4 regions of the Streptomyces sp. BI87 genome follow, and region 2 is predicted to be linked to each of the others. Evidence: riboswitches for the same ligand, from Rfam matches in the RefSeq annotation. Region 2 holds a riboswitch; each other region holds the start of a gene.

Region 1 (3,626 bases), 5.2 Mb from region 2:
GGGCTTCAGGTCGCGGTGGACGACACCGACGCGGTGGATGTCACGCAGCGCCTCCGCCAGCCCGATGGCCAGCCTCCGCAGCTCCACGCCGTCCAGTGGTCCGGCAGCGGCGATGTGCTCGGCGAGGGTCGCCCCCTCGATGTACGTCGTCGCCATCCAGGGCTGCTCGGCCTCGGGGGCGGCGTCGACCACGGCGGCGGTGAACGCGCCGCTGACCCGCCGCGCCGCGGCCACCTCCTGCCGGAAGCGGATGCGGAACTCCTCGTCCCCCGCGAACTGCTGGTGGATCAGCTTGATCGCGACGGGCCGCCCCGAGCTCGTCCGGGCCAGGAAGACCGTGCCCATTCCCCCCGACCCGAGCCGCGCCTCGAGCGGATAGCCACCGATCTCGGCCGGGTCACTTCCGCGCAGCGACACTCTTCCGGAACTCCCCTCCCCCGGGCATCTCTGCCACCACGGGGCCGCGTACCTATCTCGCCCCAAACTAGCCGGAGCGCGATCCCCGCGGGCAACGCGGGTGGGGCGGGGCCGGCTCCCGGCCCTCTCGCCGAGCGGTGGAGGTCAGGGCACGCCCGTCCCCGCAAGCCCGCAGTCGCCGCACTTCGTCCCGTTCGGCGCGCGGTAGTACAGGCAGCAGCTGCGGCGGCGGAAGCCGAGGCCGGGGCCGGTCGTCGCACCGGTGCCCCGCAGGTGCCCGGTGTCCAGCAGGCGCCCGGTGAGGGCGGTGAGGGCCTCGCGTGCGGCGGGGTCGGCGGCCAGCAGGGCGCGGGCCGCCTCCACCAGGGCCGAGGCGGAGTTCCCGTCCAGCAGGCGCGGGGCGACCTTGACCCGCAGGCCCTCGGCCAGCGCCCGGAGTTGCCGCGTCACCTGCGCGTACAGGGCGGGTGCGGCGAGGTCGCCCAGCGCGTCGGCGTACCAGCCGGCCGCCCTCGGCAGCCGCAGCGCCGGTCCGTCGTCGGCCCGCTGGAGGCCGTCGAGGTCGAGCACGATCCCGTGCCGGACGGCGGTGGCGAGGACGGGCGACCAGAGCCGGGCGGCGTGACCGAGCTGGGCGATGGAGACACCGACGCGCGGCTCGTCGGTGCGGTGGCGGCGCGCGACCGCCTCGGCAAGGTCGGTGATGCTCGCCGAGGAACGGGCGAGCGGCTGCCAGCCCCGGTCGGGGCCGCCCACGCGCACCACGAAGAAGCCGCCGAGGCGGGCCACCTCGGAGAGGGCGTCGGCCACGGCTCCGGCCGGGGCGCGGGCGGCGTCGGGCAGGCGTACGGCACGTGGTCCGGTCACGACGGCGTACGCCGTCGCGGGGGCGTGACGATGTAAAGGTCGAGGATGTCCGGCAGCGGAGCGACGCCGGGGCCGCCGGCGCGGGCCCAGGCGGCTATGTCCTCCGTGGCGTCCAGGTCGTTGACCAGCCCGAACCAGACCGGCCGGGCACCGGCGGCCCGCCCCTCGGCCGAGGGCTGGACCACGATGACGTTGGCCTGCTCGCACACGTCGAGGCATGCGGAGACCCGGACCGGCACCAGGGCGCGCAGGCGCGCGGTCTGGGCGGCGTGGTCGACCCCGGTGATCTTGGGGGTGCCGCAGCAGCAGTCCCGGCAGACGACGACGCGGCAGGGCACCGGCTCGCGGCCGGGTGGGACGGGGGCGATGTCGGCGGGCACGCGGCATCGTTCCTCTCTCCGGGGAGATCCGCCCCGGTCAACCGTCGAGGAGGCGACCGCGTGAGTCTCCTGGCTCTCGGCTCGCCGCCCGCTCCGCGCCTTCCCACCCGGCAGGGCAGTGGCATCTGCGGAACGTGCTCGCCGATCACAGTGGCGGGACCGCGCCGGATTTCCACCGGCTTCCTCGTCCGCCGTCGCCTGTTTGCCGGGCCATCCTTCCATCCGGCGCGGCAGACCGTCCGCCAGGGCCCCCGGCCTTCGCGACCTTGGCGGAAACGGCCGGGAAGATGGGCACGAGTTGGCAGCCGTCACTAATTGATGGACTCAGCGTCAGCGCCAGTCTCCGTATCGCCACCCCGGCAGCTGATCAACCGGCGCCCAACTGGCCGACCGCGACCAGCGGATGCCCGTTCTCGCAGCACCCGGTGCCCGTCACGACGAGATCCTCACGCCGGCCGCCCGCGACTTCGGGGGCCGGCTGACCGCGACCTTCACCGGCCCCCGGCAGGGCACTGCTCCGGGCACGGAGGACCGGAGCGGGGAGATCCGTCGGCCCGCCTGACCGCCGCACCGCCGTGCGGGCCCTGGCCTCCGGGGCCAACGTCCGGGTGGCGGTCTTCGAGGACGGCACCACCCCCGCCCCACCTGGGCCCACATCATCAGCGGCCAGCTCACCCTGCTCGACGCCGCCCGCCGCACCGACCGACTACGATGTACACATCGTTCACATCACGAAGGGAATGTGAACTCTGCACCCATAAGGACGACCCATGGCCAGGACCAACGCCTACCACCACGGCGACCTGCGCGCCGCCTGCCTGCGGGCCGCGCGCGAACTCCTGGAGGAGGACGGCGGCGCCGGCCTCTCCCTGCGCGCGGTCGCCCGGCGCGCTGGGGTGTCGGCGACGGCGCCCTACCGCCACTACGCGGACCGCGAGGCGCTGGTCTCCGCCGTCGCGGCCGAGGGCTACCGCGAACTCGCCGAGCACCTGGCCCAGGCCCACCCCGCTCCCTCGACCCCCGACGAACTGGCCGCGGTCGCCGTCGCGTACGTGCGGTTCGCACTGGACCACCCGGCCCTGTTCCGCGCGATGTTCGCCGAGCCCTGCGACCCGACCAGCGAGGAACGGGTCGCCGCGACCAACGCCATCCACGAGTACGTCCGCTCCGTCGTCCGCACCACCTTCCCGGGGGCCGACACGGAGGCCCTGTCCACCACGGTCTGGGCGCTCGTCCACGGCCTCGCCTTCCTCCACCTCGACGGCAAACTCGACGCCTCCACGCCCGAGGCCGTCACCACCCAGGTGACGACGGCCGTCCACGCCCTGTCCGACACCGCCCCGGCACTCCACCCCGAGACCCGGCGGTAGCCGCGGGCGGGCGAGCGCCGGGCGAGCGCCACCCCGGCGGCCCGGCCGGCCCGCACTCCCCATCCGGGAGCCAATGTCATTGGTCGATGACATCCATTGACGGCAACGGCGCCCAGGCAGAACTCCCACGTCGTGGCCGTCGTACTGCCGCCCGGTCGCCGCTCCGCCTCCGCGGCGGCGGAGCCGGTCGTGACCCGGCATCCCGCACCGCGGGCACGGACGGCCGAGGTCCCGTCGGGTATCGCCCGGCGCGATCACCGGCACTGAACCGCGAGCCGGAACGGAACGGACCAGCCATTGGCCGCACCCTCGGGCCCCTCGCGGGGCAGGAAGCGCGACGCGGACGCCAGCCGGGCCGCGCTGCTGGAAGCCGCGCGCGAACTGTTCGGCCGGCACGGCTACGAGGCGGTGACGCTGGCGGGACATCGGCGAGCGCGCCGGGGCGGACGGCTCGCTGGTCGCCCGGTACTTCGGCAGCAAGGCCGCCCCGTACCGGTCCGCCGTCACCGAGGAGAGCCGCGAGGGGGCGGCCTCCCCGGAACCCGCCGACCTGGCCTCGTTCACCGCCTACGCCCTCGACCGGGCCGACCGG
Region 2 (3,626 bases):
GACGTCCCACAGAAGTCCGGGTAAATGGAACACATCACGCTTCTCCTCGGGATCGTGATCGTGACCGCTCTCGTGTTCGACTTCACGAACGGTTTCCACGACACAGCCAACGCGATGGCCACCACCATCTCGACCGGCGCGATGAGGCCCAAGGCCGCGGTGGCGATGTCCGCCGTGCTCAACCTCGTCGGCGCGTTCCTCTCCGTGGAGGTCGCCAAGACGATCTCCGGCGGACTCATCAACGAGGACGGCCTGAAGACAGAAGTCATCTTCGCCGCCCTCGTAGGCGCCATTCTGTGGAATCTTCTGACCTGGCTCGTCGGCCTGCCGTCGAGCTCCTCGCACGCGCTCTTCGGCGGCCTCATCGGCGCCGCGGTGATGTCGGCGGGCTGGTCCTCCGTCAACGGCGGCACCGTCGTCACCAAGGTGCTGCTGCCCGCGATCGCCGCGCCGCTCGTCGCCGGCCTCGCCGCGATGCTCGCCACCCGGCTGACCTTCCGGATCAACCGGAACGTGGACGAGAAGTCCACCGCCAAGGGCTACCGCGCCGGGCAGATCGCCTCGGCCGGCCTGGTCTCGCTGGCGCACGGCACCAACGACGCCCAGAAGACGATGGGTGTCATCACCCTCGCCCTGGTCACCGGCGGTGTCCTCGCCCCCGGCTCCAACCCCCCGATGTGGGTCATCGTCTCCGCCGGTGTCGCCATCGCGCTCGGTACGTACCTGGGCGGCTGGCGCATCATCCGGACCATGGGCAAGGGCCTCACCGATCTCACGCCGCCGCAGGGCTTCGCCGCCCAGACCAGCGCCGCGACGGTCATCCTGGCCTCCTCCCACCTGGGCTTCTCCCTCTCCACCACCCAGTCGTGCTCCGGCGCGGTGATGGGTGCGGGCCTCGGCCGCAAGGGCGGCGTGGTCCGCTGGTCGACCGCCACCCGGATGTTCGTCGCCTGGGGTCTGACCCTGCCGGCCGCCGCCCTGGTCGGCGCGGCCGCCGAACTCCTCACCAAGCAGGGCGACTGGGGCGTCGCCGCCACCGCGGTCCTGCTGGTCGGCGGGTCCTTCGCGATCTGGCTCCGCTCGCGCCGCTCCCCCGTCACCCACGACAACGTCAACGACGTGGACCCGGTGCGGGACGAGCCCTCGGGCGTCGTCACCCAGGCGATGGCCTCCGTGGCCCCGCCGCCCACCGGCGCGGCTGTCGCCTCCGAGGAGGCGGACGGCTCCCCGCTCGGGTCGATCCCGGCCCAGCCCGGCCACTCCTCCGCCACGACCGAACCGGCCGCCCGGCCGGCCAAGGTCTGACCCGGCCTCGCGTACGTAAGGACACCTCACCATGAACATCGACTGGGCAGCTCTCGGCTCCGTCTTCGGCGTGAGCCTCGTGGTCACCGTCGCGCTCGTCGGCTTCTTCACCCTGGGCATCGTGGGCCTCTCCAAGGCCGCGAGCGGGGCCCAGGGCGGCGGGTCGGGTGTCGCGGCGAAGGCCGGCGGCTACCTCTGCTTCGCGCTCTGCGCGGCGGCGGTCGCCTACGGGATCTACATCATCGTGGCCTAGGGCCACCACCCGCCGGGAAGGGCGGGCCGGACGTACGCCGTCCGGCCCGCCCTTCGGCGTATCCGCGCACCGGCCCCGGCTGTGGGGCTCCACACACTCTTCGTCGCAGGTCAACGGTGAGTTGACTGGTGTTCCGGGAGCGTGGTGGACTGCCCGGGCCGAAACACGGAGGCAGCAGAGGAAGCCGGTGAGAATCCGGCGCGGTCCCGCCACTGTCACCGGGGAGCGGCATCTCCGCCCAGCGCCACGGCCCCCGATCTGGGGCTGGAAGGCCAGGGGATGCCGCCGATCCGGAAGCCAGGAGACTCTCGCCCCCGGTCACGTCGAACCAGGGCGCGGACCCTGAGTGAGGACACACCGCCATGCGTGGCTGCCCGTCGCCGCCCCCTGACCTGCTCCCCCGGTACGCCGAGCGCCGAACGGGCTGAGCCCCGTGGACCGTGCCGACCGCGTCTTCGCGTACGGCGCCACCGCCGGACTGCTGGCCGACGCCCTCTTCGCCGACCCCCGCCGGGGCCACCCCGTGGCCCTCTTCGGCCGGGCCGCATCGGCCGTCGAGCGGCGCCTGTTCCACGACCACCGGGGCTGGGGCGCGCTGCACACCGCGCTCTGCGCCGGAGGCGTCACCGCCGGGGCCGCGCTGGCCGCCCGGGCCGTCCGACCTCACCCGTGCGCGGCCGTCGCGCTGACCGCCGCCACGACCTGGGCGGTGGTCGGCGGCACCTCGCTGGTGCGCGAGGCCCGGCTGATCGGCGCTGCCCTGGAGGCCGGGGACGTGGCCGAGGCCCGGCGGCTGCTGCCCCGGCTCTGCGGGCGCGACCCCGAGGCGCTGGACGCGGACGCGCTGGCCCGGGCGGTGGTCGAGTCGGTCGCCGAGAACACCTCGGACGCGGTGGTCGGTGCCCTGGTGTGGGGCGCGGTCGCTGGCGTCCCGGGACTGGCCGGCTTCCGGGCCGTCAACACGCTGGACGCGATGGTCGGCCACAAGTCGCCCCGGCTGCGCCGGTTCGGCTGGGCCTCGGCCCGCCTCGACGACGCCGTCGGGTACCCGGGGGCCCGGCTCACGGCGGCCCTCGCCGTCCTCGCCGGGCCCGACCCGCGCGGCGCCCTGCGCGCCTGGCGGTCCGACGCGCACCGCCACCCGAGCCCCAACGCGGGCCCGGTCGAGGCGGCGTTCGCCGGGGCGCTGGGCGTACGGCTCGGCGGCACCCTCACCTACGGCGGGCGGACCGAGCACCGGCCCGTGCTGGGCGGCTCGGGCCGCGCGGTGCGGCCCGGTGACATCGAGCGGGCCGCCCGGCTCTCCCGGCGAATCGGCGCGCTGGCGCTGGTCGCGGGGGCCGGCGCGCGGCTGGCCGCCGGAGCGATACGCGGGCGCGCACGGCGCGCGGCGACAGGACAGGGAGGGGCAGGGGCATGAGCGGCGGAGTGCTGATCGCGGGGACCACCTCGGACGCCGGGAAGAGCGTGCTGACGGCCGGCATCTGCCGGTGGCTGGCGCGGCGCGGGGTGAAGGTGGCGCCGTTCAAGGGGCAGAACATGTCCCTCAACTCGTTCGTGACCAGGGAGGGCGCGGAGATCGGCCGGGCCCAGGCGATGCAGGCCCAGGCGGCCCGCGTGGAGCCGACGGCGCTGATGAACCCGGTGCTGCTCAAGCCCGGCGGCGACCGCTCCAGCCAGGTGGTGCTGCTCGGCAAGCCGGTCGGGGAGCTGAGCGCCCGGGGTTTCTTCGGCTCGGTACGCCCGGACGAGCCGGCCCGGGCGGTGTCGGGGGGCCGCCGGGAGGCACTGCTGGAGCCGGTCCTCGCCTGCCTGGCCGAGTTGCGGGCCACCCACGACGTGGTGGTCTGCGAGGGCGCGGGCAGCCCCGCCGAGATCAACCTGCGCCGGACCGACATCGTCAACATGGGCGTGGCCCGGGCAGCGAAGCTGCCGGTGCTGGTGGTCGGTGACATCGACCGGGGCGGCGTCTTCGCCTCGTTCTTCGGCACCACGGCGCTGCTGGCTCCCGAGGACCAGGCGCTGGTCGCCGGGTACGTCGTCAACAAGTTCCGGGGGGACGTGGAGC
Region 3 (3,626 bases), 4.6 Mb from region 2:
CGCCGACGTCGGCCAGGTGGACGAGGTGGTCGCGGCCGCCGAGAAGACGGAGGGCGTCGCCTCGGTCGCGCCGGTCACCGAGTCGGGGCGGCCCGGCGGCGGCGCACCGCGCGTCGTGGACGGCCGGGTGCGGATCGACGCCACCCTCCAGGACGGCGCGGACAGCGACGCCGCCAAGGAGACCGTGGCCCGGCTGCGCACCGCCGTGCACGCGGTGGACGGCGCCGACGCCGTGGTCGGCGGCTACACCGCCCAGCAGTACGACACCCAGCGCACCGCCGAGGCCGACCGGAACCTGATCATGCCGGTGGTGCTGGCGATCATCCTGGTCATCCTCATCGCGCTGCTCCGCTCGCTGGTGACGCCGCTGCTCCTGGTGCTCACCGTGGCGCTGAACTTCGCCGCCACCCTCGGCATCGCCTCGCTGGTCTTCACCCACGTCTTCGGCTTCTCCGGAACCGACGCCTCCGTCCCGCTCTACGGCTTCGTCTTCCTGGTGGCCCTCGGCGTCGACTACAACATCTTCCTGATGTCCCGGGTCCGCGAGGAGACCGCGCTGCACGGCTCCCGGGAGGGCGTCCGGCGCGGCCTGACCACCACCGGCGGTGTCATCACCTCGGCCGGCGTGGTCCTGGCGGCGACCTTCGCGGCGCTCGGCGTGATCCCGCTGGCCTTCCTCGCCCAGATCGCCTTCATCGTCGCCTTCGGCGTGCTGCTCGACACCCTGGTGGTCCGCTCCCTGCTGGTCCCCGCCCTGGTCCGCGACATCGGCTCCGCCTCCTGGTGGCCGGGGGCACTCAGCCGCCGGGCCCAGCCCGCGAAGGAGGCCGCGGGCGAGCCCCGCACCCCCGCATAACCGCAGGCCGTACGCGCACCACGGACCTCCCCCGCCCCCGGGCGCGGGAGGTCCGCTGTGCTAGCTTTCGCACGCCAGTCGTACCCGCGCATCTCGATGCGAACGGGTCAGGGAATCCGGTGCGAACCCGGAACTGACGCGCAGCGGTGAGGGCGACGGGCGGCGCAGGACGCCACTGGGGCAGCCCCCGGGAAGGCGCGCCGTCCGGACGACCCCGAGTCCGAAGACCTGCTGGCCCTCCGTCCGTACGGACGGGGTTCCTGTACGCCAGGCTTCGCGACCGAGCCTCGACACCGAAAGCCGCACCCCTGTGCCTGTTGCGCCCTTCCGCCCAACCTCCCTCGCCGCCTCCTGCGCCGTCCTCGGCCTGCTGCTCACCGCGTGCGGAGGGGGTGCCTCCCAGCCGGCCGGCGACGCCAAGGGCGCCAAGGCGACCACGCTGGAGAACTGCGGCCGCACCCTCACCGTCGAGCAGCCGCCGGAGCGCGCCGTCTCGCTCAACCAGGACTCCACCGAGATCCTGCTCTCGCTCGGCCTCGCCGACCGGATGGCAGGCACCGCCACCTGGACCGACCCGGTCCTCCCCCACCTGGCCAAGGAGAACGCCAAGGTCAAGCGGCTGGCCGACAACAACCCCTCCTTCGAGAGGGTCCTCGACCAGGAACCCGACTTCGTCACCGCCTCCTTCGAGTCGACCCTCGGCAAGGGCGGCGTCGCCACCCGCAAGGCCTTCGAGGACCTCGGTGTGGGCACGTACGTCTCGCCCGCCGACTGCGCCAAGTCCCACACCGGCGACGGCGACGGCTCCCGGGACGAACCGCTGACCATGGCCGCCATCCACGGCGAGGTCACCGACCTGGCGAAGGTCTTCGGCGTCGAGGAGCGCGGAGAGAAGCTCGTCGCCGACCTCGCCCGGCGCGCCGAGAAGGCCACCGACGGGCTCAGCACGAAGAAGGCGCCCGAGGACGAACGCCCCACCCTGCTCTACTGGTTCGCCAACGCCGAGGCGCCGTACATGGGCGGCTGCTGCGGCGCCCCCGGCATCATCACCGAGGCCGTCGGGGCGAAGAACGTCTTCGACGACACCCAGGCCGAGTGGCCGCAGATCAACTGGGAGACGGTCGCCGACCACGACCCCGACGTGCTGGTCATCGGCGACCTGACCCGCAAGTCGCAGACGGCGGAGAGCGCTGCCAAGAAGATCGCCTTCCTGGAGTCCAACCCGGCCACCCGCACCATGACGGCGGTGAAGGAGAAGCGGTACGTGCTGCTGAGCGGCGCCGCGATGAACCCCTCGATCCGCACCGTCGACGGCATCGAGGAAGTCGCCGCCAAGCTGCGTGAGTTCGGGTTCGCCAAGTGACCCCCACCGCCGCGCGGCCCCCCACCGGGAAGGAGCGGACGCGGCGGCGGCCGGGGGCGTGGACGCTCGGCCTCCTCGCGCTCGCGCTGCTGCTGGCCTCCGTCTCGGTCGCCATCACCATCGGCCCGGCCCGGGTCTCGGTCCCCGACGTGTGGGCGGTCGTCGCCTCGCGCTTCGGCGACGGCGAGAGCGGGCTGACGCCCGTCCGCGAGGGCATCGTCTGGGAGCTGCGGCTGCCGCGCACCGTGCTGGCGGCGGTCTGCGGGGCCGGGCTCGCGGTCTGCGGCGTGGTCATGCAGTCGCTGCTGCGCAATCCGCTGGCCGACCCGTTCGTCCTCGGCGTCTCCTCCGGCGCCTCCACGGGCGCGGTCGCGGTGGTCGTCCTCGGCCTCGGCGGCGGCGCGCTCTCGATCTCCACCGGCGCCTTCCTCGGCGCGCTGGTCTCCTTCGGGCTGGTGCTGCTGCTCAGCCACAGTCTGGGCGGCACCACCGACCGGGTGGTGCTCTCGGGGGTCGCGGGCATGCAGCTCTTCTCGGCGCTCACCTCGTTCGTCGTGATGTTCGCCGCCGACGCCGAGCAGACCCGGGGCCTCCTCTTCTGGCTGCTCGGCAGCCTCTCGGGGGCCACCTGGACCGACGTGTGGGCGTGCCTGGCGGTGCTGGTGGTGGCGCTGGTGGTGTGCGGGGCGCGGGCCGTCCAGCTCGACGCCTTCGCCTTCGGCGCGGAGAGCGCCGCCGCGCTCGGCGTCTCCGTGACGCGCACCCGGCTGATCCTGCTGAGCGTCACCGCGCTGCTCACCGCCGCGCTGGTCAGCGCGGCCGGCGCGATCGGCTTCGTCGGCCTGGTGCTGCCGCACGCGGCCCGCGCCCTGGTCGGCACCCTGCACGGCCGGCTGCTGCCGGTGGCGGCGCTGAGCGGCGCGGTCTTCCTGGTCTGGGTGGACACCCTGGCCCGGACCGTGCTGGCGCCGCAGGAGATCCCGGTCGGCGTGGTGACCTCGCTGATCGGCGTGCCCGCCTTCGTCCTCATCATGTACCGCACCCGGAGGCCCTCATGACCGGCCGCGAGGCACTTCCCGACGACGGGCCGGCGCTCCGGGCCGAGCGGGTCACGCGGTCGGCCGGCGGTCGGCTCGTCCTCGACGGCGTCGACCTGGAGGCGCGCGCCGGCAGCACGGTGGGGCTCATCGGGCCCAACGGCTCCGGCAAGTCGACGCTGCTGCGGCTGCTGGCCGGGCTGCTCGCGCCGAGCGGCGGCACCGTCACCGTGGACGGCTCCACCCCAGCCGAGCTGGGCCGCCGCGAGACGGCCCGGCGGCTCGCCGTGGTCGGCCAGCACGCGGCCACCGACACCGACCTGACCGTCCGCGACGTGGTCGGGCTCGGCCGCGTACCCCACCGGCGGGC
Region 4 (3,626 bases), 4.4 Mb from region 2:
CCTGCCGAGGGCCCGGAGGTAGTCGTTCACAGCCTCCGCCAGCTCTTCCTGGGTGTGCCCCGCCTCTGTGAGCGCCTCCGCCAGGTACGTGTTCGCTGCCACGACGCCAAGGTAGCGGGACAGAGGGTGCGAAGTGCTGTGGATCACGCGAAATTTCCGGCTCTCCGAGAGCGCGATGCAGGCAGCTTTTCCTCACGGGCCGTCATGAGGCGTCGTTCACTCAGTGACGTGCAGCCTTTGAAGCGAGGGGTCCTGATGGCCATGACCACCACAGCCCATCCCACGGGGTGTCCCGGCTACAGCGAAAGCCTCCCCCGCGAACCCGAGAGTGCCGCCCTGGCCCGCCGTCTCGTGCGTACCTCGCTCCACGCCTGGGGCCTTGATCTCCTGGCCGCCGACGCCGCCGTGATCATCACCGAGCTGGTGGCCAACTCCGTGCGGCACGCCCGGCGGGAGTCCATCCGGGTGACCGTCGAGCGGCCCGCCGAGTACCGCGTGCGCCTCGGAGTCGTCGACTTCTCGAAGCAGCGGCCGGTGCGCGGGACGGCGGGCCCCGAGGACGAGGCCGGGCGCGGCCTGGTGCTCGTGGAGGCGCTGGCGGCCGAGTGGGGGACCGAGCTGTTGCCGTGGGGGAAGCGGGTCTGGGCGGAGCTGGAGGGCGAGCGATGAGCGGGCGTAATCCGTGGGCCGGCGACCTGGTCCACGACGAGGAGGCGGACCGGCGCGGGATCGCCACCGATGTACGCGGCGGCACGGGGTGGGTGCTGCGGCCCGAGCGCGGAGTGGAGCGGAGGACCTCCGAACGGCCCGGGCGACTGACGCTGCTGGCGTCCAGGGAGGAGACGCGGGAACGCCTGTAGAGACGCGGCGTTCCGTCATGTGAACACCCACACCCGCGACCCGCCCACCCCCAGCTAGGCTGCCCCGTGCAGCTGGTTCGCCCCGTCCGCCAGGCGGGGTGTCGTAAGAGGGAACCCGGTGGGAATCCGGGACTGCCCCGCAGCGGTGAGTGGGAACGAACGCCGTCATACGCACTGGGTCCGGGGAACGGGTCCGGGAAGCGACGGCCAGTAGGGGTCCGCCTCGGCGGATGTGCCCGCGAGTCCGAAGACCTGCCCGTTGCCCGCGCACGGCGATCCGTGTGCGGACATCCCGGTGACCTCGTGGGCGGGTCGGAGGAGCACAAAGCGGACGGACGGGCGCGCCCTCGGGCGTGGGACTCGCCGTCCGGTCCGTCATCCCTTCGCGTCCCCGTCCTGTCGCCAGGATGCAGGAGACATCTCGCGAAGGAGAGTTCCGTGACAGCGAAGTCCGCAGCCGCGGCAGCACGGTCGACCGTGTACGGCTACCCCCGCCAGGGACAGCACCGGGAACTGAAGAAGGCCGTCGAGGGGTACTGGAAGGGCCGCGTCGGCGCCGACGCCCTCAAGGAGACGGCGGCGGGGCTGCGCCGCGCCAACTGGGCCCAGCTCGCCGAGGCCGGCATCGACGAGGTGCCCACTGGTGACTTCTCGTACTACGACCACGTCCTGGACACCAGCGTCATGGTCGGCGCCGTTCCCCCGCGCCACCGGGCGGCCGTCGACGCCGATCCGCTCGACGGGTACTTCGCCATGGCGCGCGGCAACCAGGACGTGGCGCCGCTGGAGATGACCAAGTGGTTCGACACCAACTACCACTACCTGGTTCCCGAACTCGGCCCGGACACCGTCTTCACCGCCGACTCCGGCAAGCAGGTCGCCGAACTGGCCGAGGCGCTCGCCCTCGGCCACACCGCCCGCCCGGTCCTCGTCGGCCCCGTCACCTACCTGCTGCTCGCCAAGCCCGCCCCCGGCGTCGCCGAGGAGTTCGAGCCGCTCACCCTGCTCGACCGGCTCCTCCCGGTCTACGCCGAGGTCCTGGGCGACCTGCGGGCCGCCGGGGCCGAGTGGGTCCAGCTGGACGAGCCCGCACTCGTCCAGGACCGCACCCCGGCCGAGCTCAACGCCGCCGCCCGCGCCTACCGCGACCTCGGCGCCCTCACCGACCGGCCCAAGCTGCTGGTCGCCTCGTACTTCGACCGGCTCGGGGAGGCACTGCCGGTGCTGGCCAAGGCTCCGGTCGAGGGGCTGGCGCTGGACTTCACCGAGGCCGCCGCCGCCAACCTCGACGACCTCGCCGCCGTCGGCGGCCTGCCCGGCAAGCGGCTCGTCGCGGGCGTCGTCAACGGCCGCAACATCTGGATCAACGACCACGAGAAGTCGCTGGCCACCCTCGCCACCCTGCTCGGCCTCGCCGGCCGCGTCGACGTCGCCGCCTCCTGCTCCCTGCTGCACGTCCCGCTCGACACCGCGCCCGAACGCGAGCTCGACCCGCAGATCCTGCGCTGGCTCGCCTTCGCCCGGCAGAAGACCGCCGAGATCGTCACCCTGGCCAAGGGCCTCGCCCAGGGCACCGGCGCGATCGGCGCCGAGATCGCCGCCAACCGGGCCGCCCTCGCCTCCCGCGCCGACTCCCCGCTCACCCGCGACCCGGCCGTCCGCGCCAGGACCGCCGCCGTCACCGAGGCCGACGCGCGCCGCCCCCAGCCGTACCCGGAGCGTGCCGTCGCCCAGCGCGAGCGGCTGCGGCTGCCGCTGCTGCCCACCACGACCATCGGCTCGTTCCCGCAGACCGGCGAGGTGCGCGCGGCCCGCGCCGACCTGCGGGCGGGCCGGATCGACGCGGCCGGGTACGAGGAGCGCATCGCCGCGGAGATCGCCGAGGTCATCGCCTTCCAGGAGAAGGCGGGGATCGACGTCCTGGTGCACGGCGAGGCCGAGCGCAACGACATGGTCCAGTACTTCGCCGAGCAGCTCACCGGCTACCTCGCCACCCGGCACGGCTGGGTCCAGTCGTACGGCACCCGGTACGTGCGGCCGCCGGTCCTGGCCGGGGACATCTCCCGGCCCGCGCCGATGACGGTGGGCTGGACGACGTACGCCCAGTCGCTCACCGAGCGGCCGGTCAAGGGGATGCTGACCGGGCCCGTCACCATGCTGGCCTGGTCCTTCGTCCGGGACGACCAGCCGCTCGGGGAGACCGCCGCGCAGGTGGCGCTGGCGCTGCGGGACGAGGTGGCCGACCTGGAGGCGGCCGGGACCGCGGTGATCCAGGTCGACGAGCCGGCGCTGCGGGAGACGCTGCCGCTGCGCGCCGCCGACCGGCCCGCCTACCTGGCGTGGGCGACGCGCGCCTTCCGGCTCACCACCGGCGGCGTGGCGCCGGCCACCCAGATCCACACGCACATGTGCTACGCGGAGTTCGGCGACATCGTGCGGGCCATCGACGACCTCGACGCCGACGTCATCAGCCTGGAGGCGGCCCGCTCCCACATGGAGGTCGCGCACGAACTCGCCGCCCACGGCTATCCGCGCGAGGCCGGTCCCGGGGTCTACGACATCCACTCGCCGCGCGTCCCGGGCGCCGAGGAGGCCGCCGCCCTGCTCCGCGAGGGCCTGGCGGCCATCCCGGCCGGGCGGCTCTGGGTCAACCCCGACTGCGGGCTGAAGACCCGCGGCTGGCCGGAGACCCGCGCCTCCCTGGAGAACCTGGTGGCCGCGGCCCGCACCGTCCGCGCCGCGCTCGACGCCTCCTGACCGGTGCCG

What was found. Region 2 has a riboswitch for cobalamin ahead of OIM89_RS24630 (cobalamin biosynthesis protein). Riboswitches for the same ligand answer to the same signal wherever they lie in the genome.
Region 1: it holds a riboswitch for cobalamin, as region 2 does, so the genes downstream of both, OIM89_RS01485 (hypothetical protein) here and OIM89_RS24630 (cobalamin biosynthesis protein) in region 2, are expected to answer to the same signal.
Region 3: it holds a riboswitch for cobalamin, as region 2 does, so the genes downstream of both, OIM89_RS03955 (ABC transporter substrate-binding protein) here and OIM89_RS24630 (cobalamin biosynthesis protein) in region 2, are expected to answer to the same signal.
Region 4: it holds a riboswitch for cobalamin, as region 2 does, so the genes downstream of both, metE (5-methyltetrahydropteroyltriglutamate--homocysteine S-methyltransferase) here and OIM89_RS24630 (cobalamin biosynthesis protein) in region 2, are expected to answer to the same signal.

The regions. Positions count from the first base shown of each region.
Region 1 covers NZ_CP110079.1:349,797-353,422, forward strand. The annotation lists gene OIM89_RS01475 (protein kinase domain-containing protein) at 1-417, opposite strand, end outside; gene OIM89_RS01480 ((2Fe-2S)-binding protein) at 562-1,284, opposite strand; gene OIM89_RS01485 (hypothetical protein) at 1,281-1,664, opposite strand; cobalamin riboswitch at 1,727-1,852, opposite strand; partial or broken gene OIM89_RS01490 (malate synthase A) at 2,068-2,355, shown strand; gene OIM89_RS01495 (TetR/AcrR family transcriptional regulator) at 2,435-3,034, shown strand.
Region 2 covers NZ_CP110079.1:5,528,511-5,532,136, reverse strand. The annotation lists gene OIM89_RS24640 (inorganic phosphate transporter) at 25-1,305, shown strand; gene OIM89_RS24635 (hypothetical protein) at 1,337-1,558, shown strand; cobalamin riboswitch at 1,735-1,866, shown strand; gene OIM89_RS24630 (cobalamin biosynthesis protein) at 1,992-2,978, shown strand; gene OIM89_RS24625 (cobyric acid synthase) at 2,975-3,626, shown strand, end outside.
Region 3 covers NZ_CP110079.1:924,577-928,202, forward strand. The annotation lists gene OIM89_RS03950 (MMPL family transporter) at 1-856, shown strand, start outside; cobalamin riboswitch at 915-1,107, shown strand; gene OIM89_RS03955 (ABC transporter substrate-binding protein) at 1,167-2,219, shown strand; gene OIM89_RS03960 (FecCD family ABC transporter permease) at 2,216-3,277, shown strand; gene OIM89_RS03965 (ABC transporter ATP-binding protein) at 3,274-3,626, shown strand, end outside.
Region 4 covers NZ_CP110079.1:1,139,683-1,143,308, reverse strand. The annotation lists gene OIM89_RS04895 (helix-turn-helix domain-containing protein) at 1-102, opposite strand, end outside; gene OIM89_RS04890 (ATP-binding protein) at 262-669, shown strand; gene OIM89_RS04885 (hypothetical protein) at 666-860, shown strand; cobalamin riboswitch at 965-1,114, shown strand; gene metE (5-methyltetrahydropteroyltriglutamate--homocysteine S-methyltransferase) at 1,299-3,617, shown strand.